DNA from 2 places in the Megasphaera sp. SC8-1 genome. Region 1 is predicted to be linked to the other one. Evidence: riboswitches for the same ligand, from Rfam matches in the RefSeq annotation. Region 1 holds a riboswitch; the other holds the start of a gene.

The links. A riboswitch is a leader RNA that binds a small molecule or an ion and turns the genes downstream of it on or off. The one in region 1 is predicted to bind cyclic di-GMP.
Region 2: linked by a shared signal. The riboswitch ahead of NOS26_RS03475 (GGDEF domain-containing protein) and the one ahead of NOS26_RS02205 (GGDEF domain-containing protein) in region 1 are both predicted to bind cyclic di-GMP.

Annotation. Positions count from the first base shown of each region.
Region 1 covers NZ_JANFQH010000006.1:168,647-183,648, forward strand. Annotated here, with positions in the region: gene speE (polyamine aminopropyltransferase) at 1-405, opposite strand, end outside; gene NOS26_RS02180 (2-hydroxyacyl-CoA dehydratase) at 645-4,940, shown strand; gene NOS26_RS02185 (universal stress protein) at 4,966-5,862, shown strand; gene NOS26_RS02190 (xanthine dehydrogenase family protein molybdopterin-binding subunit) at 6,203-8,488, opposite strand; gene NOS26_RS02195 ((2Fe-2S)-binding protein) at 8,488-8,955, opposite strand; gene NOS26_RS02200 (xanthine dehydrogenase family protein subunit M) at 8,955-9,737, opposite strand; gene NOS26_RS02205 (GGDEF domain-containing protein) at 10,169-11,149, opposite strand; cyclic di-GMP riboswitch class I at 11,252-11,325, opposite strand; gene NOS26_RS02210 (glycosyl hydrolase family 18 protein) at 11,401-12,468, opposite strand; gene NOS26_RS02215 (transposase) at 12,615-13,841, shown strand; gene NOS26_RS02220 (ammonium transporter) at 14,193-15,002, opposite strand, start outside.
Region 2 covers NZ_JANFQH010000009.1:7,173-22,174, reverse strand. Annotated here, with positions in the region: gene gyrA (DNA gyrase subunit A) at 1-556, shown strand, start outside; gene thiM (hydroxyethylthiazole kinase) at 1,435-2,268, shown strand; gene NOS26_RS03505 (MTH1187 family thiamine-binding protein) at 2,273-2,572, shown strand; tRNA gene NOS26_RS03500 (tRNA-Ser) at 2,623-2,713, shown strand; gene NOS26_RS03495 (TatD family hydrolase) at 2,829-3,605, shown strand; gene NOS26_RS03490 (ammonium transporter) at 3,759-5,576, shown strand; gene NOS26_RS03485 (transposase) at 5,928-7,154, opposite strand; gene NOS26_RS03480 (glycosyl hydrolase family 18 protein) at 7,301-8,368, shown strand; cyclic di-GMP riboswitch class I at 8,444-8,517, shown strand; gene NOS26_RS03475 (GGDEF domain-containing protein) at 8,620-9,600, shown strand; gene eno (phosphopyruvate hydratase) at 10,262-11,557, shown strand; gene NOS26_RS03465 (amino acid permease) at 11,745-13,127, opposite strand; gene NOS26_RS03460 (heavy-metal-associated domain-containing protein) at 13,353-13,622, shown strand; gene NOS26_RS03455 (iron-containing alcohol dehydrogenase) at 13,776-14,945, shown strand.

The DNA.
Region 1 (15,002 bases):
GACGGTCAGTTTGGGATTCTTTTCAAGGATGGCTTTAGAGATTTCCGGGAAATATTTCTTGGACAATTCGATGACCTGGCCATCGATGTCGACCATGGTGACCGATTCGACTTCCGGATGACGGACGGCTTCCCGGGCAGCGCCGCCGTCGCCGCCGCCGATGATGAGGACTTTCTTCGGGTTGGGATGGAGGAACAGGGGGATGTGGACGATGCTTTCGTGATACATAAATTCATCTTTGATAGACGTCTGGAAAACACCGTCCAGGACCAGCATGCGGCCAAATTCCTTGGAATCGGCGACGATGATGTCCTGGAACTGCGAGTGACCGCGATAGAGGATATCCGACACTTCCGTCGTCAAATCCAAATACGGGGACTGGTGTTCGCTTACGAATTTTCTCATGACAGGGCTCCTTTATGATAAAAATATAGCTTTCATTAAGACAGGGACACCTTTATTCTATCATATTTGCCAGGATTTGTCGTAACTCATTTTATGGCGCAGCAAAAAATCCTCTCTCCCACCCCCTTACAGAACAAGGGGATTATGGTACAATATAAAGTAGACTTTTTATATACAGTCTTTATAATATAGAAATTTATAAGAAAGAATCGGTTGGTAAACCGATAGGGTGACAAAACATGAAAAATCTCTTACATATCGGTATCGACATCGGTTCGACGACGGTAAAGATTGCCGTCCTCAACCATGCCAAACAATGCCTTCACGCATGCTATGTCCGCCACTATACGGATATACGCCAAAAAGTTTGGGATTTACTCCAAAACGCCTATGAAATCTTTGGCGACCGTCAAATCACCATGGCCATCACCGGCTCTGGCGGCATCGCCCTGGCAGACTACCTGCACATTCCCTTTTTGCAGGAAGTCATTGCCGGTACCAAAGCCGTCCGCACTTATTATCCCCAGTCGGACGTCATCATCGAACTCGGCGGTGAAGATGCGAAGATCACCTACCTGACCGGCGGCAACGAACACCGCATGAACGGCAACTGTGCCGGCGGGACCGGGGCCTTCATCGACCAGATGGCGACCCTCCTCGACACCGATGCCAGCGGCCTCAATGAATTGGCCAAGAAAGCCGACACCATTTATCCCATCGCCGCCCGCTGCGGCGTCTTCGCCAAGACGGACATCCAGGCCCTGCTCAACGAAGGGGCCAGCAAGGAAAATGTCGCCGCTTCCGTCTTCCAGTCCATCGTCTTCCAGACCATCACCGGCCTGGCCTGCGGCCGTCCCATCAAAGGCACGGTCTGCTTCCTCGGCGGTCCGCTGACCTACCTGTCCCAGCTTCGGGAACAATTCGCCAAGACCCTCCATCTGACGCCGGAACAGGTTATTGCCCCGGAAAACGCTCAGGTCTACGTGGCCATCGGCGCCGCCCTGGGCAGCATAGATACGAAGCCCGTTTCCTTCATGAACCTCATGGGTCAGCTGAAGAACGTCGACGAATCGACCCTGGCCAAATCGGACCGCGTCGAACCGCTGTTCAACAACCAGGCCGAACTCGACGAATTTCGGGCCCGCCACAGCCAGCACACGGTCCCGCAGGCGGACATCACCACCTACAGCGGCCCGTGCTACCTGGGCATCGACGCCGGCTCGACGACCATCAAGGCCGTCGTCCTCAGCGAAGACATGAAGATCCTTTATTCGCACTACCAGAACAATGAAGGCAGCCCTTTGACAGCGGCCAAGAACATCGTCGCCGAAGTCTACCGCCGCCTGCCGGAAAAGGCCTTCATCGCCAAAGCCGGCATCACCGGCTACGGCGAAGCCCTGCTCAAGGAAGCGCTGCACCTCGACCTGGGCGAAGTCGAAACCATTGCCCACTATCAGGCAGCGTCCCACTTCTGCCCGGACGTCGACTTCCTCCTCGATATCGGCGGCCAGGACATGAAATGCAGCCGCATCAAAGACGGCCATATCGAAGACATCCTGCTCAATGAAGCCTGCTCGTCGGGCTGCGGTTCTTTCCTGGATACCTTCGCCAAATCCCTGAAAATGTCCATCCAGGACTTCTCTCAGGCCGCCCTCCTGGCCAAGAGCCCCATCGACCTGGGCTCGCGCTGCACGGTCTTCATGAACTCCAAAGTCAAGCAGGCCCAGAAAGAAGGGGCTACACTGGCCGACATCTCGGCAGGCCTCTCTTACTCGGTCATCAAGAATGCCCTGTATAAAGTCATCAAGGTCAAAGACCCGGCCAAGCTCGGCAAGCACATCGTCGTCCAGGGCGGCACTTTCTACAACGACGCCGTCCTGCGGGCTTTCGAAAAGCTCCTGGGCCGCCAGGTCATCCGTCCGGCCATTTCCGGCCTCATGGGCGCCTTCGGCATGGGCCTCGTCTGCCGCACGGCCTATCACCAGGACCACGCCAAGTCGACCATCGTCAGCCCGAAGGCCCTGGAAGAACTGCAGGTCACGACGTCCATCCGCCACTGCGGCTTGTGCACCAATAACTGCCTGCTGACGGTCAATACCTTCAACGACGGCCGGTCCTTCATCACGGGCAACCGCTGCGAACGCGGCGCCGCCGGCTCGACATCGGCCCGCAAGAAGCCCCTGCCCAATATGTACAAGGTGAAATACAACCTGCTCTTCGGCTACAAGCCCGTAGAAAATGCGCCGCGCGGCACCGTCGGTATCCCGCGGGTCCTCAATATGTACGAAGACTATCCCTTCTGGTTCACGTTCTTCACCAAACTCGGCTATACCGTCGTCCTTTCCGACCCGTCTTCAAAACCCCTCTTTGAAAAGGCGATGGACACGGTCCCGTCGGATTCGGCCTGCTACCCGGCCAAACTGGTCCACGGCCACATCGAAAACCTGTTGGAAAAAGGCGTCGACCGAATCTTCTATCCCTGCATCCAGAACGGCCCCAGCGAAGGCAGCAAGGACAATACCTTCAACTGCCCCATGGTCATGAGCTATCCCGAAGTCATCCGCAACAACATGGGCGAACGCCTGGCCGAAACCAATACGCCCTATCTCTGCCCCTTCCTGCCGCTCCACGACAAGAAGCGCATCGGCAAGCGCCTGGCGGAAGAACTCAAGGCCTGGAACCTGCCGGCTCACGAAATCAAAGCCGCTGCCGCTGCCGCCTGGGACGAAGAAGAAGCGTATAAACAGAAAATCTATGATTTGACTAAGAAAATCCTGGACAACCTGGAAAAGACCGGTCAGCGGGCCATCGTCCTCTGCGGCCGCCCGTACCATATCGACCCGGAAATCAACCACGGCATACCGGAACTCATCAACAGCCTGGGCCTGGCCGTCCTCACCGAAGACGGCGTGGCACCGCTGGGCCAGTTCCCGGGCCACCTGCGCGTCGTCGACCAGTGGTCGTACCATTCCCGCCTCTACCGGGCGGCCCAGTACATCACGCAGCATCCGAACCTGGAACTGGTAGAACTCAATTCCTTCGGCTGCGGCCTCGACGCCATCGTCGCCGACCAGGTCCAGGACATCCTGGCCCATGGTCACAAAATCCACACCCTGCTCAAGATCGACGAAGGGTCCAACCTGGGCGCCATCCGCATCCGCCTCCGTTCGCTGCTGTTCGTCATGAATCACCGGCCCAAAGAAGATCACGTCATCGAACCGTATTCCTACGAAAAGACGAAATTCACCAAGGAAGACGCCAAGCAGAACGTCATCCTGGCCCCGTCGATGACGCCGATCCATTTCCCGCTGTTCATGGCCGCTTTCGAACACGAAGGCTACCGCGTCGAACTCCTGCCCCACCAGGGCCAGAAAGCCATCGATACGGGGCTGGCTTATATCCACAACGACGCCTGCTACCCGGCCATCATGAGCCTGGGCCAGATCATTACGGCCCTCAAGTCGGGCAAATACGACCTGGACCACACGACGGTCATGATTTCCCAGACCGGCGGCTGCTGCCGGGCGACGAATTACATCGGCATGATCCGCAAGGCCTTGAACGACGCCAACATGTCGCAAGTCGCCATCTTGTCGCTGAACCTCAAGGGCATGAACAAGCAGCCCGGCTTCCAGCCCGGCATCGGTTTCTGGCACCGCCTGGTCATGGGCATGATTTACGGTGACGCCCTGCAGCAGGTCCTGTACCGCACACGGCCTTATGAAAAGGTCAAGGGCACGGCCGAAGCCCTCTTCCACAAGTGGCAGAAGAAATGCGCCGAACAGCTGAAGAAAGCCGATTTCAAATCGTTCAAGAAAAATATCCGCGACCTCGTCGACGAATTTGACCACATCGACATGAGCGAAACCATGAAGCCGCGCATCGGACTGGTCGGTGAAATCTACGTCAAGTTCCACCCCATCGCCAATAACCATATCGTCCGCATGATTGAAGAAGAAGGCGGCGAAATCATCGTCTCCGGCCTGGCAGACTTCTTCCTCTACGGCCAGCTGGACAGCCAGTTCCGCCACAAGTACCTGTCGGGCAGCTGGAAGGATTCCTTCCTCAGCAAGACCGCCGTCCGCCTGTTGGAATGGTACCGCAAGCCTTATGAACAGGCCGTCGCCAAGAGCCGCCATTTCGATTCCATCACATCCATCTACGATATCGCCGACGAAGCGAAGAAATACTTGTCCCTGGGCCATGAAGCCGGTGAAGGCTGGTTCCTCACGGGGGATATGATTGACCTCATCCACCGCGGAGCCAAGAACATCGTCTGCCTCCAACCCTGGGCCTGCCTGCCGAACCACGTTACGGGCAAAGGCATGATCAAGACCTTGAAGGCCGCCTTCCCGGAAACGAATATCGTCGCTATCGACTATGACCCCAGTGCCAGCTCAGTCAACCAGACAAACCGTCTGAAACTGATGCTGACGACGACCTTTGAAGGCATCCGCGAACCGGTGCAGGAAGATGCGAAACCGGTCCTGCCCTTCCTGAGCGGCGTCCGCATCAACAGCTCACTGGAAAAATAGTTCCAATAAAAAGGGGGTATGTATCATGAAAAACATCTTAGTTCCCATTGACGGTTCCCATCCGTCGCACAACGCCTTGCAGCATGCCATCGACATTGCCAACGTCTACAACGCTGAATTGACCATCGTCAATATCACCAATGCCGATGCCGTCCTGGACAGCTTCGATGTCTTCGAAGACATGACGGACGAAAAAGTCAAGGACCTGACCAAGCTGGCCAAGGACAAGAGCGGCTACGTCCTGGAAAAAGCCATGGAAGCCGTTCCGGAAAATCTGATGGTCCACACGGTCCAGCTGGTCAGCACACCGGAAATCGGCATCCTCAGCGAAGCGGAAAAATGCGACGCCGATCTCATCGTCATGGGCCGCCGCGGCAGCCATTCCCTGTCGGAACAGATTCTGGGCAGCGCCAGCACGTATGTCCTGGCCCATGCCAAATGCCCGGTCCTGCTGGCACATAATGAAAAAGAAGGCCCGTATCAGCGCATCCTCGTCCCGGCCGACGGCTCGGAAGAATCGTTGAAAGCCGTCCGCTACGCCGTAGAATTTGCCAAAGCCGACGGCGCATCGGTGACGGTCTTCCACGTCGCCAACATGCGCGACCTCATTGCCGAAGAAACGGCACTGGACCAGAAAAAACACGGCCTGGAAGACCTGACAGACCGCCTGCGCCAGAGCGCCGACCGCGTCTTTGCCCTGTGCAAGGCTGCCGTAGCCGACCATAAAGGCGGCGTGGACATCCACTTCGTCGCCAACATCGGCCGCCCTGGTCCAACAATCCTCAAAAAAGCCGAAAAAGACGGCTCGGACCTGCTCATCATGGGCAGCCGCGGCCGCAGTGGCCTGACCTCGATTCTCCTGGGCAGCGTCAGCCGCTACATCACGACTCATTCGGGCCTGCCCGTCATGATCGTAAAATGATGAGCTCGTGGCTTCGGCCTGCGGCCTAGTGGTTCGTGGTTCGTAGACCGCAACGGTCCCCTGGGCCGTCTGTAGGGGCCGTCCTGCTAAGGCGGCCCGCCCTGAATGATGGGGATAACGCAGGCCGTAGTTCTCCGAATACACCCGAATACATAAAAAGGGGCTATCCCATTAAGCAAAAATACTTAATGGGATAGCCCCTTTCCATTGAAATTTCTGAGAAAAAGCAACCTCTCAGTCAGCGTTGCTGACAGCTCCCCTATAAAGGGAGCCAGGGCAGGCCGTACAGGACGGCGCCTGCATTGCGGAGTGCGACCTGCGGGCGCCCTTACACGAGCCACTATTTTTTTCTCATCGCCTTGTAGAGTTTTTCTGCCGTCATGGGCAGGTCGCGCAGCCAGATGCCGGTGGCATTATAGATGGCGTGGGCGATGGCCGGTGCCGGCGAGTCGATGACGAGTTCGCCGATGGATTTGGCCCCGAACGGTCCGTTCGGTTCGTAGCTCGGTTCAAATTCAACGTTGATCTGGCCCAGATCCATACGCGTCGGCATGCGGTACTGCATGAAGGAGTTGTTCTGGATACGGCCTGACGGCGTAAGCTGGATATTTTCGGTCAGGGCCATGCCGATGGCCTGGACGATACCGCCTTCGGTCTGGACTTTGGCCAGGGCCGGATTGATGACCGTGCCGCAGTCGACGACGGCGTCATACTGTACCAGCGAGATATGGCCCGTTTCCGGGTCGACGTCGACGGTAGCGGCACCGGCCATGTACGGCGGCGGACTGGTCGGCGAGTAGCACGATTCCGTCGCTTCCAGGGCGATGTCATTCATGAACATGGCGTCGTTGCCCAGGTCCTTGATGGTGATTTTCTTCCCTGTCGCCAGGTCGGTGATGGCCTGGCCGTCAAATTCCAGATTGTCGATACCGGCCGAGCCGAGTTTGACGGCAGCCCGTTCTTTCATGCGCTGTATCAGGCTCTGGCAGGTCTTGACGACGGCATTGCCCGTAAGGTACGTCGTCGACGACGCATAGGAGCCGCTGTCATACGGCGACGTATCCGTATCGACGCCATAGGTGACGATGTTGTCGACCGGGCAGAGAAGACATTCCGCAGCAATCTGGGCCAGGATAGTATCACAGCCCGTCCCCATATCGGTAGCGCCGATATTGAGGGAATAGAAGCCGTCGTCGTTGACCTTGATAGTGACCGAGGCGACGTCGACGTTGGTAATGCTCGACCCCTGCATGGCCGCAGCGATGCCGATAGCCCGGATATGGCCATTGGGCAGGACCTGACGCGGGCAGTCGTCGTGCCAGCCGGACATCTGGACCACCCGTTCCAGGCACTTGTCGAGGGTACAGCTCAGGGCCGTTTCATTGAAATAAGCCGGCATGACCTGTCCCTGACGGACCAGGTTCTTCAGGCGCAGGGCCACAGGGCTCATGTGCAGGGCTGCTGCCAGTTCATTGACAGCCGTTTCCAGGGCAAACAAGCCCTGGGTCGCACCGTAACCGCGATAGGCACCGGCGGCGATGGTATTGGTATAGACGCAGGTATAACTGAAGCGGAAAGCTTCGGCTGCATTATACAAGGGAATCGATTTATGCCCCGACAACGTGACCGTCGTCGGCGTATGTTCGCCATAAGCACCGGCGTTCCACAGGGAATCGACGAAGATGCCGCGGATATGGCCGTCCTTGCTGGCGCCGAGGACGACGCGGATCTGCGATTCATGGCGCGGCGTCGATACGGTCATGGATTCTTCCCGGCTGTAAATCATATACGCCGGTTTTCCCGTCAGCCAGGCAATATACGCCGGATAGACTTCCATGACGGCTGTCTGCTTGGAGCCGAAGCCGCCGCCGATGCGCGGCTTGATGACGCGGATCTTCGATTTCGGGATTTCCAGGGCATTGGCAACGATGCGGCGGACGTGGAACGGAACCTGCGTCGAACTGACAATGGTCAGGCGGCCGAAGGCGTCCTTATAGGCATAGGCCCGGAACGTTTCCATAGCGCCCTGCTGGTTCTGGCGCGTATGATAAGTCCTGTCGATGACGACGTCCGATGAAGCCAGGACGGCATCGATGTCGCCGTGTTCATCACAGGCCTGGGCGACGAGATTGCGCTTGTTGTCGCCGCCGACGTCGACGAGAGGATTCCAGTTGTCTTCGGGATGGACGACGATATCGTTATCCAAGGCTTTGGTGAAATCCAGGAGCGGTTCCTGGACGTCGTACTCGACGCGGAGGACGCGCAGGGCCTTGTCGACGGCTTCTTCACTCGTACCGGCGACGAGGGCGACGGGATCGCCGACGAAGCGAATCTGCTTATCCAGGATGAGGCGGTCATACGGGCTCAGTTCCGGATAGGTCTGGCCGGCAATGGTGAACCGCGACTGCGGTACGTCATCGGCCGTGACGATGCAGACGATGCCCGGCACCTTTTCGGCCGCACTCTTGTTCACGTTCTTGACGATGGCTCTGGCATGAGGACTGCGCAGGGCCTTGACGATGAGGCAGTCCTTGGGCCGCAAATCATCCGTATAGACCGGCTGGCCTGTGACCAGGGCTTGGGAATCCTTCTTGGCAACAGTATGGTTGATAACTTTGTATTCCATTATGCCCGGACCTCCTTCCCTTTGGCTTTGAAATAGGCCTTGATGGCCCGCATATGGCTCACGTAGCCCGTGCAGCGGCAGAGATTGCCCGACAAAAATTCCTTGATGTCGTCTTCGGTAGGCGCATCGAGCTTGCGGACCATGGCCAGGACATTCATGACGAAACCGGGATTGCAGAAACCGCACTGGTCGGCGCCTTCACGGCCCATATAGAGGGCAAATTCTTTGGCTTCGTCCTGCAAGCCTTCCAGGGTCGTCACATGACAGCCGTCGATGCGGACGGCCAGCATGGCACAGGACAGGACGGGTACGTCATCGACCCAGACCGTACAGAGGCCGCAGTTCGTCGTTTCACAGCCGCATTTGACGCTGTAACAGCCCTGGCTGCGAAGAAAATCATAGAGCATCAGGCCCGGCGCGACGTCAGCCGTCGCCTTCTGGCCGTTCAGCCAATACGTAATGGTCATCACTGGTCACCTCCCAGTACTTTCGTCAGTAAGCGACGGCAAAGGACGACCGCCATATCGTGACGATAATCGGCAGAACCGCGCATATTGCTTTCATAACTCAAAGAGCCGGCTATCGACGCAGCGGCCCCTTCCATCCCCTGGCTGCGCACATCGCTTACGGGCAGGCTGACAACCTGGGCCCGGGCCGGACGGGCGCCGATGGCACAGCGCACGTTTTCTGCGTCGGCCGACACGGCTACGGCGATGACCGGGAAATCCGTTTCATTGAGACGCAGTGAAGCGTACGCCGTCTGGCAGGCCTTTTTCGGGATGACCACCTGCGTGACGATATCCGTACCCGGTCCGTTCTGACCGAAGTCTGTCAGGCTGACTGTGCCGCCTTTGTACAATTCGACGCGGGCATCCAAGGCCAGGAACAGCGTCCAGATGTCAGAAAAGCCGAAGCGGCCGCTGATACTGCCGCCGACAGTCGCCATGTTGCGGAACTGGGTCCCGACGATATGGCGGACGGCTTCTTTCATAGCCCCCTGGGTAAAAGCGGCCAGCCCTTCATGACCTTCGAGCTGCCCTAACGTGACCATAGCGCCGATGCGGAAGACATCGTCTCCTTCTTCGATCTGGTCCAGCCCCAGCCCGGACAAGTCGATGGCCTGGGCAATGCGCCGCTGCGGCGACAAGCGGAGCCAGCAGCAGCCGCCGAGGACGACAGCGGACCGCTTTTGCTTGAGTTTCCACGCTTCTTCCAGCGATGCCGCTTTCGTATATTGCGCAATATTCATAAAAAACCCTCCTTTGCAGGGTAAAAAATAAACTTCAATGCATAATTTATCAAGTTTATTATACCAGCAAAGAAGGGCGGGCCGCAAGGGCTCGTGGCTCGTGGCGGGCTGCGTTCATTTCCATCGCCTGTATGCGATACCGTAGGGGACGTCCTGAGCAAGGCGTCCCACTGTGAATCATGGGTATGACCATTCTGGTATATGAGGCTTTTTTTCACGCATCACCCGTCATACATGTCGTGTACATCACATTTCAGGCGGGCCGCCTTACCAGGTCGGCCCCTACGCAGGCCCCGGTCGGGGCGTTTTTTTACGCGCTGAGGGCTTCCCGAAGCGTCGTTGTCAGTTTGAGTCTGTCGCGGCGGAACGCCGCATCTGAGTCCGCGAAAAAAGCCGTGGCTCGTGGCGGGCCGCCCTGGCCGGGTCGGCCCCTACGGGCGGATAACTTGCCGCCTATGGTAACGTCGTTTTTCTTCATACATGTGCTTATCGGCGGCTTGCAGGACAGGAGGCAAGCCTTGGATGGCTTCGGCTACCCAATGATAGCCCAGGGCAATGTTCAAGTTTTGGGACGCGATTTGTCTGCGGATCTGATAGCAGGCCTGATGGAAATTCCGTTCTTCCACATGCTGCCAGATGATGACGAATTCATCGCCACCGATGCGAAATACCTCACCGCCATGGCGATATTGCTGAAGAATCGACGCCGTATGACAGATGAGCCGGTCACCGCTGGCATGACCTTCTTCATCGTTCGTCTTCTTGAGGTTATTGATATCGGCAAAGAGGACGCCCATGCTGACCTGGCAGTTGACGTGCTGCTGATAGGCATCGAAGGCATTGCGGTTAAACACGCCGGTCATCTGATCGATGAAACTGTGGTTCCGCATCTGATAGATATGGTCGCGGCCTTTGAGCAGCACCAAAAGGAAGCTGCCTGCCAGGCGGAGTAATTCATCGGCCCGTTCTCTTGCATCGGGATGAATATTTTCCAAGACAATCGCGCCAATCCGGTTGCCCGGCATGAAAAAAGCCATCGCCGCTACATTGTGAATGTGAGCGCGATGCATATGTTCCTTTATAGAAGAATCCAGGTCCGGCCAGTCCGCCGTATTGGCAATGAAGACCGGATGGCCCCGACTGGCCAAGTCCTTGAACCAGCCCCGCAGCTTCTGCCGATCTTCGTTCGGGATGACACGATCCGTATCATAAGTCATGCCGTCCGGGGTCCAGCAATAGAAGTGGATAGGCGTATCATCGAAGAGAAACGCTTTTCCAGCGCCTAAAAATGAGCCAATGCGGGCAACAAAGGAAAAGAGGATGTCGTCCGGGTCATCATTGGTCATAGCCTGACACACGGCATCCTGTAAAATCGCAATAAGCGTCGCCATCTTTTTCTGATTACAGTACATGGAATCCCCCTTGTCTGATACACACAAAAAAAACGGCCCCATACTGGCTGTACGGCGGCCGTCATCAGAAACCTGATTCCTTTTTTGCACACAAAAAAGAGAGATTGCAACTGGCTGCCAGTAGAGGCCCTATAGCTTTGCGTCGCCGGGTTTCCCCGGGTTTGCCGAATTTAATGTTTACTTTTTACATCAAGTATTATATACCCAACCTAAATTTGTGTCAACAAACAGCATACAAAAGCATAAATATACTATGGCATCAAGCCAACATAGTATGTCCTGATGTGGTCATTTTCCCCTAAGCGCCACAGGGAAATGCCATCGACACCATGTTCCAGAGCCTGCTGTTTCCAGGCCCGGATCGTCTCGCTGTCGCCATACCAGCCGGTAACGGCCGCGCCATCGGCCCGACGCCCTTCAAACCGCAAGGCCTGGCTGGACGGTTCGCGCTGAACCTTGGCATGGAGGGATTTAGCCAGCTCCCGGGCTTCTCCTTCCGTGACCATACGCGGGCTCTGTCCGCTTTCCCAGATACAGCCACCAGTAGCAAAGGCGATGCTGTGCGGCCGCGGCAGACGGTCCACCCGTCCGAGGACGGTATTGATGAAGTCCGGATCCGCCTTGGGACCGGCGTCTTTCGTATGCGTACCATAGAGATTATAGCACATGATAACGTATTCCGGCCCTTCCGGGAAAATGAGCTTGTTGGCCGGGACAGACGGTTCAAAAATGATGCGCAAAGGCACCTGTTGTTCGTCAGCTGCCGCGGCGATTTCCTGGATGAATTTCACATAACGGAAAGCCACGAGAGGATTCTTCCAAACCTGTTCATAATCGATTTCCAGGCCGTCATAGCCATAGGCTTTCATAGTCCGGAACAAATCGTCAATATGGTCCTGACGCGAAGCCTGCGTGGCCAGAATAGTTTCCAGGATTGACGTATCTTTGACCTTGGTCTGCCCCTTCGGGTCCTGCGGGTTGTCATAGACATCGTTGACGACAGTCAGGTACTTCTTGACCGTCACCTTATAGCGGGGCAGTTTCTCTGCCGCGAAATCCTTGGCCGGCCCCAGGACGATAACTCGACCCTGGCCATCGAGGGCGCCGCCGAAATAACTGACTGAATTGAGCTGGCTGCTAATATCCTTGGCTTCTTTCAGCCCTTTGTCGTAATCCCAATAAGCAATCCAGGCATTGTTGTCAAAAGTCGGCTGGGGACGCTGCTTGGCTGCCGACGTCGACGGTACCATGAGCGACACCGCCCCGGCGACGACCAGGATGATGCCGGCGGCGACGGCGCCGGAGAGAATTTTCATCATATCGCGGGCAGGAGACCCTGACCTCTTAGGTTGGGGAGGAATGCCCGCTTCCTCCTTTCAATAATAAATAATAGACTTTTAGCAAAAAAATTATGATATAATAATTTTAATGAAATAATATAGATTTTAGAAAGGCAGGTGAAAAAATGTCTAACCTAACTAAAACGATAAAACTTCGTATACATGCTACTTCTGAACAAGAGTTTCTGTTCCGTCAGATGACCGAACAATACCGTCAGGCTTGTAACTTCGTGTCGCAGTACATCTTCAACAACCGATTTAACATGACCTACCAAAGTCTCAACAGAGAGCTGTACAGTGACCTGCGCAGCCAGTTCGGTCTGAAATCGCAGCTGGCCCAGTCTTCTATCAAGACGACGATTGCCAGATATAAAACGGTAAAACAACAGCTCTTCCAAAATCCCTACAGATATAAGGATAGGAATGGCAACTGGCAACGCATTACCAAAACTTTGGAATGGCTCTGGAAGCCAGTATTCTTCAGCCGTCCACAAGCAGACTTGGTCCGTAACCGAGATTACAGTTTCGTTAATGATGGTCAAATCCTATCTATCAATACACTCGGCAAAAGAACCAAATGCACTTTTGAGGGCGAACATTTCGCTGAATACCTTGATGGCGCTTATGACCTTGGAACAGCAAAACTGGTCGAACTCAAAGGTTTATGGTATCTCCACATTCCCGTAACCCAAGCTGTCGAAGATTTTCAGAAAGAAAACGTCCGTCACGTTGTCGGTATTGACCGTGGATTACGTTTTTTGACCGTTAGCTATGACGAACAGGGCAAAACTGAATTCGTCTCTGGTAAGAAGATGGCTACTAAACGCCATAAATTTCAGGAAGTCCGCCGCCAGCTCCAGTCTAAAGGTACAAAATCAGCAAAGCGTAGACTCAAAGCCATTTCAGGACGAGAGAACCGTTGGATGTCTGATGTAAACCATCGGATTTCTAAGACACTCGTTGAAAAATACGGCAAAGATACGCTGTTTGTGCTTGAAGATTTGACCGGTGTTAGCTTCGAAGAGTCCCATCTTTCAAAAACTGCTAAACAAAATTACGACCTGCGCAGCTGGGCGTTCTATCAGTTGGAGCAATTCCTGACCTATAAGGCTCATGAAAATCGTTCCGAAGTTCTGAAGGTATCTGCTAAGTATACCTCTCAACGTTGTCCCAAATGCGGTACTATCCACAAGGAAAACCGTGACCATCACAAACACTTATATCGTTGCCAGTGTGGTTACAGATCTAACGATGACCGTATCGGAGCTATGAATATCCAACTCCTCGGAACTATGTGGATTTCCGGAGATAACAATCCTCGTTACGAAAGAATAACAACTGCTTTGGAGTAAACTCCTTAGCAAAGCGGGTGTTGTCAGCCACCCGATGATGTAGGCGGATTTAGGAAGACATCTTTTGATGCCGTTAGTACCTATGCAGTTCCGACTTACAAGCTCCCACCTCAAACGCCGAAAGCGTTAGGTGGGGATAGTTGACGATTTTGCGCATAGTTCCTCCTCGAATTATAAAAATATCGGCCAAATTCCCTTGAAAAATAGGAAATTTCAGTATTTTCTCATAAAAAAAGGCGCTGTCCCATGAAGACAGCGTCTTTTGATGTTGGTCGTAGGTCGTTCATCATTTGTCGTAGGAAATTAAAAATATCAATCCCGTGCGATGAGCGATGAACTACGATAGAATACTTACTTATTAATAGGATAATCCTGCAGGGCTTCGTAGCCTTCTTCGCCGGTACGGATTTTGACGGCATTGTCAATGGTCGAGACGAAGACTTTGCCGTCGCCGTATTTGCCGGTGTACAGGACTTTCTTGGCGACATCGATGATCTTCCGTGGCGAGATTTTGGAAACGACCATTTCGACGCGTACTTTCGGAAGGAGTTTAGCCGATACTTTAGCGCCACGATACATTTCCGGACGGCCTTTTTCAATGCCGAAACCCAGGGCCCGGGTAATAGTCATGCCAGTGATGCCGATAGCTTCCATAGCTGCTTTGAGCGGTTCAAAGCGTTTTTCATCGGTAATGATCGTGACATTGTACAGATGATGGCCGTCAGCCGGCATAGACGTAACCGTAACGGCCGACGGAGCCGCTTCCGGTTTATCCAGAGGAACTTCAACAGCATCAGCCGGAGCCTTGCCTGCATCAATAGCCTGCGTAACCGTATCGGGCGTAATCATGAAGCCGGCATAAGCCGAAGCGATACCGTGTTCTTCCAAGTCCAAGCCGTTGATTTCTTCTTCTGCCGTAACGCGCAAGCCCATGGTGGCGTTGAGGATGCGGAAGACAATATTGATGGCGACGAAGACGTAGAGGGCGACGACACAGACGCCGAGAACCTGAATGAGGAAGAAGTGGGTTTCTCCCGTATAGAGCAAGCCATCTTTGACGCTGAACAATCCCGTCAGGATAGTGCCTAAAGCACCGCAGCCACCGTGAGCGGCAACAGCACCGACAGGGTCATCGATTTTCAATTTCTGGTCGATGAATTC
Region 2 (15,002 bases), on a different contig from region 1:
CATTTCCCTCATGGAAGGGGACCACTTGGCCAAGGTACGCCTGACCAACGGCGACCAGACGATTATCTTGGCGACTAAATTGGGCATGGCTATCTGCTTCAATGAAAATGACGTCCGTCCCATGGGCCGGAATACCCGCGGCGTCCGAGGCATTACCCTGGCCGAAGGCGATATGGTCATCGGTGCTGACGTCCTTGAACCGGACTGCCAGGTCCTGACCGTCAGTGAAGAAGGCTTCGGCAAGCGCAACAATATCGATGCCTATAAAGTCCAGCTCCGCGGCGGCAAAGGCATCAAGAACTTCAAGATTACGCCGAAGACCGGCGACATCGTCGGCGTCGAAGTTGTTCATGAAGGACAGGAACTGATGCTCATCACATCGAATGGTATCGTCATCCGCACGGACATCGAAAGCATCGGCATCAAGAAAGGCCGCAATACATCAGGCGTCAAGATTCAGAAACTGGAAGGCGACGATAAAGTAGCGGCACTCGATACCATTGCTATCGAAGGCAACGATGAAGACGAAAAAGAACAGACGAAATTGTTTAAATAAAAAAAGAGGCCTGCGGGCCTCTTTTTTTGCGCCAGTCGCAGTTTGCCGGCCGCAGTCCGCCTCGGACTCAGATGCGGCGTTCCGCCACGACAGACTCAAACGGACAACGACGCTTCGGGATGCCCTCAGCGCGTAGCGGGCCGGGCCTCTACGGATGCCGTTACACCGCGGCATCTCAAACTGACAACATTGCCTCGAGTAACCCTCGGCTCGTAAAAAAATGCCCCGACCGGGGCCATCGTAGGGGCCGACCCGGCTAGGGCGGCCCGCTGTGATATTTGATCATGGCCTATTCGGAATGATGGTGAGCTTTTACGAGCAACGAACCACGAACCACGGCTTTTTCCTCGGAATCAGATGCGGCGTACCGCCGCGGCAGACCCAAACTGACAACGACGCTTCGGGAAACCCTCAGCGCGTGGCGGGCCGCCTTCACAGGACGGCCCCTACGGATGCCGTTGCACAACGGCATCTCAAACTGACAACATCGCCTCGAGTAACCCTCGGCTCGTAAAAAAAGCCCCGATCGGGGCCAGCGTAGGGGCCGACCCGGCTAGGGCGGCCCGCTGTGATATTTGATCATGGCCTATTCGGAATGATGGTGAGCTTTTACGAGCCACGAGCCACGAACCACGAGCCACGGCTTTTTCCTCGGAATCAGATGCGGCGTACCGCCGCGGCAGACGCATGATTGTATTACGACCGAGTGTCATTCGTCATAAATTCCGACTATACCCACGATTCACAGCGGGACGCCTTGATCAGGACGTCCCCTACGATATCGCATACAGGCGATGGAAATGCCATTAAATTTCCCTGGCCTTTCGTTGTCAGAACGTCTATAATAGAAAGAGCAAAATGACAAAGGTGGTAATAATATGACTGAATCTGAAATCCGCGATGCCGTCCGGGAAGCTGCGAAATTAGCTAAGGCGTCGAATCCGTTGACACCGTCCATTACCAATACGGTGACGATTAATTTCGTCGCCAATGCCCAATTGGCTGTCGGCGGTTCAGCAGCGATGGTTTATTTACCCGATGAAGGCGTCAGCATGGCCAAAGCCGGCGCGGCTATGTATATCAACGTAGGGACTTTGTTCCCGATTTATGCGGAAACACTGCCGAAAACAGCAGCCGTACTCCATGAAGAAGGAAAACCTTGGGTCCTGGACCCCGTAGCCATTGGCATGGGCCAAATGCGGACGGACCTTTTGATGACCTTCAAGGACTATAAACCGTCTATCATCCGTGGCAATGCATCGGAAATCATTGCTTTGGCCGGCTTATGGGGCTTAGAAGGTGGTACGGACACGTCGGATGTGCGCGGCGTCGATTCGACCGATTCCGTCCGCTCCGCAGCTCATGCTGCCGCTGCGCTGGCTCAGTGGACAGGCGGTGCTGTCGCCGTTTCTGGAGAAGAAGATTTAATTACCGATGGCCGACAGATTGTCCTTTCCCAGGGCGGTTCAGAAATGATGCCCTGCATTACCGGGACGGGTTGCTCCCTGGGCGGTGTCATGGCCGTTTATGCTGCCGTAGCCGACCCTTTCATTGCCGCCATTACCGGGGCCGCTGTCTATAACCTGGCCGGGACGAAGGCCGCAGCCCATGCCAGTGGGACAGGCTCCTTCCAGACGGCCTTCATCGATGAACTCTATGTAGCCACGCCCGATGCGATTGCCCAGAACCCGTTGATTGTAGAGGAGGTATAATACAATGAACACATTAATTGCCGTAGCTATTGCGCCTTGTGGTACAGGCGATGAATTTGCCCCTTATGTTGCTGAAATCGTGCGGATCATCCGGGAATCGGGCTTGCCGAACCGGACCAATTCCATGTTCACTGAAATCGAAGGCGAATGGGACGACGTCATGGCTGTCGTTAAAAAAGCGACACAGTACCTGACCGACCAGGGCTTGCGGGCAGAAGTCGTCTTGAAAGCCGATATCCGGCCAGGATATACGAATATGATGAACAATAAGACCAAGGCCGTAGAAGATATATTGAAAAAATAACTTGACAATCTCGCTCCATCGTAGTATACTGACATAGTCAGTTGACGCATGGAGTGATACTCAAGAGGCTGAAGAGGACGGTTTGCTAAATCGTTAGAGGTCGTAAGGCCTGCGAGAGTTCGAATCTCTCTCACTCCGCCAGATTACTGGACAGAGAGCACCTAGGAAATTTTCCTAGGTGCTCTTTTTTGGCTACGCAGGGGCCTGTTTTTTTGGTACAATATTCGTGGAATCTTATTTTCACGAGGTGTCTGACATGGATATAAAGTATTATGATATTGGACTCAATTTATTTACCCGATCATTTCCTAAGCCGGAAAAAATCATTGCCGATGCGGCGGCAGATGGTATTTGTTGCATCTTGACCGGGTCGGAAGCCCGGGAGAACCGCTTAGTCGATCAGTTTGTCCGCAATCATACGGCTTTTGGCACGGCTGGTATCCATCCTCATGTGGCCGATGAAGCGACGGATGCAGATTTAGAAGAAATCCGGCGCATCGTCATGACGAATCCGAAAGTCGTCGCCGTCGGTGAAACAGGGCTCGATTACGATCGCATGTATTCTAAGAAAGAGAATCAGCTCCATTTTTTCAAGGCCCTCATTGCTATGGCCGAAGAATTGGACAAGCCTTTGTTCCTGCACGAAAGGGATGCAGCTGACGATTTCCTGGCTTGTTTTAAAGGGCATGAAGGAATTTGTCCGCAATCCGTCGTCCATTGTTATACTGGCGACAAGAAGACGCTGGCCAAAATGCTCGATTTGGGCTTTTATATTGGTATTACCGGCTGGATTTGCGATGAACGGCGAGCCGCTCCCTTGCGCGATGCCGTGTCTATCCTTCCTTTGGAACGGGTTCTCATCGAAACGGATGCGCCCTATTTGACGCCGCGGGGATTCCACTTGCCTCGGACGAATGTTCCTAACAACATTACTTATGTGGCCCGGACGTTGGCTGGATATATGGATGTATCTGTTGAAGAACTCATAGCCCATGCTAAGGAAAATACAGAAAAACTTTTCAAATTACCATAAAATTTCTTGACAAGTATAACGTTTGTTTTTATAATATATTTAAATTTAAAATTTATAAGTTTTAAATTATTTATGTTTAATTTAATATGTTTGGCAATGGCGCCTGGTCGTTTTCTACGGTCAGGCGTCTCTTTTTGCAAGGAGGGGAGTTTTATGAGTGAATTCAGACATATCCTTCAGCGCGGCAGCCTGGCAGCCATTTTGACTTGCAGTCCATTAGCCGCTTTGGCCGCAGATGCTGGAACGGGCCGGTATTCCTCGGTCGATACGATTTGGATTCTTCTCGGCGCTGCCCTGGTCTTCTTCATGCAGCCTGGTTTTGCCATGTTGGAAACGGGCTTGACGCGGGCTAAGAACGCTGGCAATATCGTCATGAAGAATTTCATGGACTTTGCGCTGGGGACTGTTTTCTTTTGGTTCCTCGGTTTTGGCCTTATGTTTGGTACCGATTTTCACGGTATCATCGGGATTCCAGATCCTTTTGTCCAGAACTTCCACGTCGCTGATGACGCCGGTTTCCCGGACATGGCTTTCCTCATTTTCCAGACTGTCTTCTGTGCGACATCGGCGACTATTGTTTCCGGCGCTATGGCAGAACGGACGAAGTTCTCTGTTTATTGTATTTATTCTGTCTTAATCAGTCTGCTCATTTATCCGATTTCCGGTCACTGGATCTGGGGCGGTGGCTGGCTCCAGGAATTAGGTTTTCATGATTTTGCCGGTTCCACTTGCGTTCACATGGTCGGCGGTGTCTGTGCTCTCGTCGGTGCCTGGATTTTGGGACCTCGTATTGGCAAATACAATAAAGATGGTAGTGTCAATGCTATTCCGGGTCACAGCCTGCCGTTGGCCTGCTTGGGCATGTTCATCCTCTGGTTCGGCTGGTTCGGGTTCAATGGCTGCTCAACCGTTTCCATGACCGGCGATGAAACGCTGGTATCGGCTTCGATGATTTTCGTTACGACCAACATGGCGGCTGCTGCTGGTGCTTGCACGGCTATGATTGTCACTTGGATCCACTATGGCAAACCGGATGTTTCCATGACCTTGAACGGCGGCTTGGCTGGTTTAGTCGCCATTACGGCTGGCTGCGATGCTGTCAGCGTTACCGGTGCCTTCATCATTGGCGTCATTTCCGGGGCTGTCATCATTTTCCTCATCGAATTCATCGACCAGAAATTGAAAATCGATGACCCTGTCGGTGCTGTTGCCGCTCACGGTGGCTGCGGTGCTTTAGGCACTATCCTGACGGGATTGTTCAGCGTCAAAGATGGCTTGCTCTATACGGGAGAAACCCACTTCTTCCTCATTCAGGTTCTCGGCGTCTGTGTCGTCGCCCTCTACGTCTTCGTCGCCATCAATATTGTCTTCCGCATCCTCAACGCCACCATGGGCTTGCGCGTTACGGCAGAAGAAGAAATCAACGGCTTGGACTTGGAAGAACACGGTATCGCTTCGGCTTATGCCGGCTTCATGATTACGCCCGATACGGTTACGCAGGCTATTGATGCAGGCAAGGCTCCGGCTGATGCTGTTGAAGTTCCTCTGGATAAACCGGAAGCGGCTCCGTCGGCCGTTACGGTTACGTCTATGCCGGCTGACGGCCATCATCTGTACAATGTCACGATCATTACCGATGAAAAACGCTTTGAACCGCTCAAAGCAGCTATGGAAGCTATCGGCATCACTGGCATGACTATTACCCGGGCCCTGGGTTTCGGCATTGAAAAAGGCCGTCCGGAAATGTATCGTGGCGCTAAAGTATCGGCTAAACTCCTTCCGAAAGTACGCGTCGAAATGGTCGTTTCCAAAATCTCGCCACGGAAGATCATCGATGTCGCCAAGAAAGTCCTGTACACCGGCAAATACGGCGACGGCAAAGTCTTCGTCTCGACCATTGACAATGCCGTCAAAATCCGTACCGGCGAAGAAGGCTACGAAGCCCTGCAGGATTATCCTATTAATAAGTAAGTATTCTATCGTAGTTCATCGCTCATCGCACGGGATTGATATTTTTAATTTCCTACGACAAATGATGAACGACCTACGACCAACATCAAAAGACGCTGTCTTCATGGGACAGCGCCTTTTTTTATGAGAAAATACTGAAATTTCCTATTTTTCAAGGGAATTTGGCCGATATTTTTATAATTCGAGGAGGAACTATGCGCAAAATCGTCAACTATCCCCACCTAACGCTTTCGGCGTTTGAGGTGGGAGCTTGTAAGTCGGAACTGCATAGGTACTAACGGCATCAAAAGATGTCTTCCTAAATCCGCCTACATCATCGGGTGGCTGACAACACCCGCTTTGCTAAGGAGTTTACTCCAAAGCAGTTGTTATTCTTTCGTAACGAGGATTGTTATCTCCGGAAATCCACATAGTTCCGAGGAGTTGGATATTCATAGCTCCGATACGGTCATCGTTAGATCTGTAACCACACTGGCAACGATATAAGTGTTTGTGATGGTCACGGTTTTCCTTGTGGATAGTACCGCATTTGGGACAACGTTGAGAGGTATACTTAGCAGATACCTTCAGAACTTCGGAACGATTTTCATGAGCCTTATAGGTCAGGAATTGCTCCAACTGATAGAACGCCCAGCTGCGCAGGTCGTAATTTTGTTTAGCAGTTTTTGAAAGATGGGACTCTTCGAAGCTAACACCGGTCAAATCTTCAAGCACAAACAGCGTATCTTTGCCGTATTTTTCAACGAGTGTCTTAGAAATCCGATGGTTTACATCAGACATCCAACGGTTCTCTCGTCCTGAAATGGCTTTGAGTCTACGCTTTGCTGATTTTGTACCTTTAGACTGGAGCTGGCGGCGGACTTCCTGAAATTTATGGCGTTTAGTAGCCATCTTCTTACCAGAGACGAATTCAGTTTTGCCCTGTTCGTCATAGCTAACGGTCAAAAAACGTAATCCACGGTCAATACCGACAACGTGACGGACGTTTTCTTTCTGAAAATCTTCGACAGCTTGGGTTACGGGAATGTGGAGATACCATAAACCTTTGAGTTCGACCAGTTTTGCTGTTCCAAGGTCATAAGCGCCATCAAGGTATTCAGCGAAATGTTCGCCCTCAAAAGTGCATTTGGTTCTTTTGCCGAGTGTATTGATAGATAGGATTTGACCATCATTAACGAAACTGTAATCTCGGTTACGGACCAAGTCTGCTTGTGGACGGCTGAAGAATACTGGCTTCCAGAGCCATTCCAAAGTTTTGGTAATGCGTTGCCAGTTGCCATTCCTATCCTTATATCTGTAGGGATTTTGGAAGAGCTGTTGTTTTACCGTTTTATATCTGGCAATCGTCGTCTTGATAGAAGACTGGGCCAGCTGCGATTTCAGACCGAACTGGCTGCGCAGGTCACTGTACAGCTCTCTGTTGAGACTTTGGTAGGTCATGTTAAATCGGTTGTTGAAGATGTACTGCGACACGAAGTTACAAGCCTGACGGTATTGTTCGGTCATCTGACGGAACAGAAACTCTTGTTCAGAAGTAGCATGTATACGAAGTTTTATCGTTTTAGTTAGGTTAGACATTTTTTCACCTGCCTTTCTAAAATCTATATTATTTCATTAAAATTATTATATCATAATTTTTTTGCTAAAAGTCTATTATTTATTATTGAAAGGAGGAAGCGGGCATTCCTCCCCAACCTAAGAGGTCAGGGTCTCCTGCCCGCGATATGATGAAAATTCTCTCCGGCGCCGTCGCCGCCGGCATCATCCTGGTCGTCGCCGGGGCGGTGTCGCTCATGGTACCGTCGACGTCGGCAGCCAAGCAGCGTCCCCAGCCGACTTTTGACAACAATGCCTGGATTGCTTATTGGGATTACGACAAAGGGCTGAAAGAAGCCAAGGATATTAGCAGCCAGCTCAATTCAGTCAGTTATTTCGGCGGCGCCCTCGATGGCCAGGGTCGAGTTATCGTCCTGGGGCCGGCCAAGGATTTCGCGGCAGAGAAACTGCCCCGCTATAAGGTGACGGTCAAGAAGTACCTGACTGTCGTCAACGATGTCTATGACAACCCGCAGGACCCGAAGGGGCAGACCAAGGTCAAAGATACGTCAATCCTGGAAACTATTCTGGCCACGCAGGCTTCGCGTCAGGACCATATTGACGATTTGTTCCGGACTATGAAAGCCTATGGCTATGACGGCCTGGAAATCGATTATGAACAGGTTTGGAAGAATCCTCTCGTGGCTTTCCGTTATGTGAAATTCATCCAGGAAATCGCCGCGGCAGCTGACGAACAACAGGTGCCTTTGCGCATCATTTTTGAACCGTCTGTCCCGGCCAACAAGCTCATTTTCCCGGAAGGGCCGGAATACGTTATCATGTGCTATAATCTCTATGGTACGCATACGAAAGACGCCGGTCCCAAGGCGGATCCGGACTTCATCAATACCGTCCTCGGACGGGTGGACCGTCTGCCGCGGCCGCACAGCATCGCCTTTGCTACTGGTGGCTGTATCTGGGAAAGCGGACAGAGCCCGCGTATGGTCACGGAAGGAGAAGCCCGGGAGCTGGCTAAATCCCTCCATGCCAAGGTTCAGCGCGAACCGTCCAGCCAGGCCTTGCGGTTTGAAGGGCGTCGGGCCGATGGCGCGGCCGTTACCGGCTGGTATGGCGACAGCGAGACGATCCGGGCCTGGAAACAGCAGGCTCTGGAACATGGTGTCGATGGCATTTCCCTGTGGCGCTTAGGGGAAAATGACCACATCAGGACATACTATGTTGGCTTGATGCCATAGTATATTTATGCTTTTGTATGCTGTTTGTTGACACAAATTTAGGTTGGGTATATAATACTTGATGTAAAAAGTAAACATTAAATTCGGCAAACCCGGGGAAACCCGGCGACGCAAAGCTATAGGGCCTCTACTGGCAGCCAGTTGCAATCTCTCTTTTTTGTGTGCAAAAAAGGAATCAGGTTTCTGATGACGGCCGCCGTACAGCCAGTATGGGGCCGTTTTTTTTGTGTGTATCAGACAAGGGGGATTCCATGTACTGTAATCAGAAAAAGATGGCGACGCTTATTGCGATTTTACAGGATGCCGTGTGTCAGGCTATGACCAATGATGACCCGGACGACATCCTCTTTTCCTTTGTTGCCCGCATTGGCTCATTTTTAGGCGCTGGAAAAGCGTTTCTCTTCGATGATACGCCTATCCACTTCTATTGCTGGACCCCGGACGGCATGACTTATGATACGGATCGTGTCATCCCGAACGAAGATCGGCAGAAGCTGCGGGGCTGGTTCAAGGACTTGGCCAGTCGGGGCCATCCGGTCTTCATTGCCAATACGGCGGACTGGCCGGACCTGGATTCTTCTATAAAGGAACATATGCATCGCGCTCACATTCACAATGTAGCGGCGATGGCTTTTTTCATGCCGGGCAACCGGATTGGCGCGATTGTCTTGGAAAATATTCATCCCGATGCAAGAGAACGGGCCGATGAATTACTCCGCCTGGCAGGCAGCTTCCTTTTGGTGCTGCTCAAAGGCCGCGACCATATCTATCAGATGCGGAACCACAGTTTCATCGATCAGATGACCGGCGTGTTTAACCGCAATGCCTTCGATGCCTATCAGCAGCACGTCAACTGCCAGGTCAGCATGGGCGTCCTCTTTGCCGATATCAATAACCTCAAGAAGACGAACGATGAAGAAGGTCATGCCAGCGGTGACCGGCTCATCTGTCATACGGCGTCGATTCTTCAGCAATATCGCCATGGCGGTGAGGTATTTCGCATCGGTGGCGATGAATTCGTCATCATCTGGCAGCATGTGGAAGAACGGAATTTCCATCAGGCCTGCTATCAGATCCGCAGACAAATCGCGTCCCAAAACTTGAACATTGCCCTGGGCTATCATTGGGTAGCCGAAGCCATCCAAGGCTTGCCTCCTGTCCTGCAAGCCGCCGATAAGCACATGTATGAAGAAAAACGACGTTACCATAGGCGGCAAGTTATCCGCCCGTAGGGGCCGACCCGGCCAGGGCGGCCCGCCACGAGCCACGGCTTTTTTCGCGGACTCAGATGCGGCGTTCCGCCGCGACAGACTCAAACTGACAACGACGCTTCGGGAAGCCCTCAGCGCGTAAAAAAACGCCCCGACCGGGGCCTGCGTAGGGGCCGACCCGGCTAGGGCGGCCCACCTGAAATGTGATGTACACGACATACATGACGGGTGATGCTTGAAAAAAAGCCCCATATACCAGAAGGGTCCTACACACGATTCACAGCGGGACGCCTTGATCAGGACGTCTCCTACGTATCGCATACAGGCGATGGAAATGAATGCCTGTCTTTTGCTGTATAGTTTGTCAAAAAGGGGCTGTTGCATGAAGGTTTCTACCATCATGAGAGGCCCCGTTTACTTTATAGTTTGTAGTTTGCAGAGAAAACCTTCAAATTTAAAGCCATCCGCTAACAACTAACTGCTAGCCACTAACAACTTTAAAGGGCTTGTCGTCGTGCGACAAGCCCTTTTATAAATGATGGACTGAATATGTCCAATTATAATAACAGCGATTCTCGTAAAGTATTATGCGAAAGAATACTTATATTGTATAATATAGTTGTAAAGATACTGAACAAATGGTATTCGTCATACCTTATTCATGGATAGAGGAGGTTTTATTATGAAAGATATTCGCATTGAAAAAGTCATCGGCCGGGAAATTCTTGATTCGCGCGGCAATCCTACGGTGCAGGCCGATGTGTTGTTATCCGACGGGACCTTGGGCCGAAGTGCCGCTCCCAGCGGCGCTTCGACGGGGCAGTTTGAAGCCTTGGAACTGCGTGACGGCGATGTCCAGCGCTTTGGCGGCAAAGGTGTCACCCAGGCCGTCAGCCATGTCAATACAGTTTTACAGGACGTCCTGAGAGGTCAGGATCCTTTTGATACGTATGGTGTCGACAGCTTGATGATCCACGCCGATGGCACGCCGGACAAATCCCGGCTCGGTGCCAATGCCATCTTAGCCGTATCGCTGGCCTGCGCCCGTGCGGCTGCTGCGTCCCTGGGGATTCCCCTCTACCGTTTCCTCGGCGGCGTCAATGGCAACTACCTGACTGTCCCCATGATGAATATCCTGAATGGCGGTGCCCATGCGGCCAATACCGTCGATGTCCAGGAATTCATGATCATGCCGGCAGGCGCTCCTTCTTTCCGGGAAGGTCTGCGCTGGTGCTCCGAAGTCTATCATGCGCTGGCAGGTCTCTTGAAGGCCAAAGGATTAGCTACTTCCGTCGGTGATGAAGGCGGTTTTGCTCCCAATTTGGCCAGCGATGAAGAAGCTATCCAGTACATCCTCCAGGCTATCGAAAAAGCCGGTTATGAACCGGGGAAAGATTTTGTCCTGGCCCTCGATGCCGCTGCCAGCGAATGGAAGGGACCGAAACAGGGCGTCTACGTCCTGCCCAAGAGCGGCCAGTCTTTCACGACGGACGAACTCATCGCCCACTGGCAGAAACTGTCCCAAGCTTATCCCATTTACTCCATCGAAGATGGCTTGGATGAAGAAGACTGGGATGGCTGGACAGCTTTGACTAAGGCTTTGGGACAGCGTGTACAGCTCGTCGGTGACGACTTATTCGTAACCAATACGAAACGCCTGGCCAAGGGGATTGCCCAAGGCTGCGGAAATGCCATCCTTATCAAACTCAATCAGATTGGCTCCGTATCGGAAACGTTGGAAGCTATCAAAATGGCCCATCGCGCCGGTTATCGGGCCATCGTTTCCCACCGTTCCGGCGAAACAGAAGACACATCCATCGCCGATCTGGCGGTCGCCCTGAATACGGCACAAATCAAGAGCGGCGCGCCGAACCGCAGCGAACGCGTAGCAAAATACAACCGCCTCTTGCAGATTGAAGATGAATTGCACGGCCAGGGTATCTATCCCGGTTTCCAGGCCTTCGGGATTAAGAGATAAGAAAAAAGGGGCTGTCGCATTAAGCGACTAGCCCCTTTTGTGGTTCGTTTGGCGTGGTTCGTTTGACGAAGTTTCCCATAAATTTTAAACCTTCACGGCAAACGAATCACGACCCACGGCAAACGACGTGAAAAAGGGATTGTGCATGATGGCAAAAACCTTCGTGCGACAATCCCTTTAATTCACTTTACTGCTCTTTACTGCTCATGCTGTGCTTGCTGCTGTAGGCGAAGTAGATGATGAGGCCCAGGACCATCCAGCCTAAGAAGAGGAGATGGGTCAGGGTGGAGAGGGCGTAAATCAGGTAGCCGCAGACGATGACGCCGACGACGGCGACGACAGGGAGACAGGGGCAGTGGAATTTGCGCGGTGCTTCCGGGTGTTTGCGGCGCATGTGCCAGAGACTGATGAAGTTCAGGAGGAAGACGGCGAGGACACCTGTATTCGACAGTTCGACGATGTGCATCAGCGGTACGAAGCCGGCGATGATGGCAATCGTTACGGAGCCGATGATCGTGACCAGGTATGGCGTATGGTATTTCGGATGGATCTTGCCGATGCTTGCCGGCAGGAGACCGTCGCGGGAGACGGCGAAGAAGATGCGCGCCTGACCGAAGAGATAGACGATGAGCGTCGTGATGATGCCGGCAATGGCGCCGACGGCGACGAGATTGGCCACGCCCGGCCAGTGGAGGATACGCAGGGCATGGGCGACCGGTTCCGGCGTATTCAGGTCCGTATAGTTGATGGCACCGGTCAGGGAGAGGGCCATGGCGACGTAGAGGCACATACAGATGAAGACAGAAAGAATGATGCCAATCGGCAGGTCGCGTTCCGGTTTCTTACATTCTTCAGCCGATGTGGCGACGGCGTCGAAGCCCATGTACGAGAAGAAGACAATGGCCGTACCGCTCAGGATACCCTGGACGCCGAAGGGTGCGAAGGGTTTGAAGTTGGCCATTTCCACATGAGGTGTGGCGATGCAGATGAAGGAGATGATGGCGGCCAGGGTGATGAAGACCAGGGCCGTATTCAGTTTAGCACTCTGTTCTGTCCCGCGGATCAGGACCAAGGCCAGCAGGAGGATGATGATGACTGCCGGAAGATTGATGATGCCTCCTTCAGCCGGGGTCTTTAAGAGAACTTCCGGGATGATATAGCCGTACGATTTGAGGATGCCCGCCAGGTAGCCGGAAAAGCCGACGGCAACGGCACTGCCTGTGACCGTGTAGCCGAGGAGCAGGGACCAGCCGGTGAGAAAGGCCATGCCTTCGCCAAGGGAGGCAAAAGTATAGGAATAGACACTGCCTGATGAAGGAATCATGGAGGCGAATTCACTGTAAGCGAGACCGACGAGGATACAGAGGAGACCTGCCAGGGCAAAAGAAATAGAAATAGCCGGACCGGCGTATTTGGCAGCTGCAATACCTGTCAAGACGAAAATGCCGGCACCGATGATGCCGCCAACGCCAAGAAATGTCAGGTCCATGACGCCTAAATCTTTGTTGAGGTTTGAATTTTCAGAATCGGCATGGAGCTGGGCAACGGATTTGGTGTGGAAAAACGACATATAATCACTTCCTTAATTTTAATAAAATTAACAAAAGAGTTTAATTTAATAAACTTTTCGTCAACTATAGTGTACTATGATGCATACATCATAGTCAATATAATTCATAAATATGGAATCATGTATACAGTATCCCACTTGAAATCCATTTTAAGAGACCTTATAATAATGATGATGAGAATTACTATTTTTATTTTAATGAAATAGAGAGGGGAGATATGACTTATGGGGTTTTTCAGCAATCTTTTCCATCATGATGATGTTTCGGGGACAAAAAAATACGTTTCTATTTCCGGTATGGTTTGTCAGAACTGTGTCAACCATGCGACGCAGGCATTGGAAGCTGTGCCAGGGGTCAAGAAAGCGAAAGTCAATCTGATGAGAGGTGAAGCCGAAGTCATCGTCGACGATTCCGTCAAAGACGAAGACCTTTTGAAAGCGGTCGTCAATGCGGGCTATGCCGCAACGGATATTTCGCTTCATCCGAAAAAATAATTAAAAAATAAAATAAACGATTGATAATAATGAAATATTGTAGTATAATCAGCACATAAATTAAATTTTATATTTCCGACAGGGCTGTCGCAAGAGGGATTTCTTTCTCTCTGCACAGCCTTGTTTTCGTATCAGACAAGGAGTGGTGTCATCGTGTCTTTTCAGATGTTTGTCCCTACGAAAGCGTTATTTGGTGCTGGTCAGCTCAACCATTTACATGAACAGGATCTTCCCGGCAAGAAAGCTTTGCTGGTCATTTCCAATGGGAAATCGACTAAGGTCAACGGCTACCTGGACCGGACGGAAAAAGAACTGCATACAGCCGGCGTCGAAACGGTCCTTTTTGACCAGGTCGAAGCCAATCCCTTAAAGTCGACGGTCATGCGCGGCGGTGCTATGGCTCGGGAACATCAGTGTGACTTCATCGTGGCCTTAGGCGGCGGCAGCTGTATCGATGCGGCCAAAGGGATTGCCGTCGTAGCGACCAATGACGGTGATTTGTGGGATTACATCACGCAGGGCACGGGCAAGGGCAAGCCCATTGCCATAAAACCTCTGCCTATCGTAGCCATTACGACGACGGCCGGGACTGGTTCGGAAACGGATGCTGGCGGCGTCATCACCAATGAAGATACGAATGAAAAGACACCTGTCAAAGGCCCGTCCCTGTTTCCGGTCCTGGCTATCATCGACCCGGAACTGATGGCGACGGTACCGCCGAAATTCACGGCTTATCAGGGGTTCGACGCCCTGTTCCACAACATCGAGGGCTATCTGGCCAATAAAGCCAATCTGATGAGTGAAATGGTCGCCTTGGAAGCCATCTCCCAGATCAGCGCCTATTTGCCGACGGCTGTCCAGAACGGCATCGACATGAAGGCCCGGGAGCGCGTCGCTTTCGGTAACTATCTCGGCGGTCTGGAAATGTGCCTCAGCTCCAATATGAGTGAGCACTCACTGGAACACGCCCTCAGCGCCTATCACCAGGCCCTGCCCCACGGTGCCGGCCTCATCATGATCAGCCTGGCTTATTTCTCGCACATGATCGACATCCACGTCTGTGACGACCGCTTCATTATCCTGGCCCGCCATATGGGCCGTCCTGATGCGGCAAAACCGGAAGACTTCCTCGATGCCCTGAAGGAATTACAGGAAAAATGCGGCGTCGCCAATCTCAAGATGTCCGATTACGGCATCAGTCCCGACGAATTCCATAAAATGGCCCATAATGCCAAGACGGCTATGGCGGGATTATTCATGGCCGACCGCATGCCTATGAGCGAAGACGACTGTGTCGCTATTTATCAGGCATCTTATCGCTAAAGTGTTGTAAATACAACAGCCATTTGGCCGAAACCGGGGTATACTATAGGCACAGTA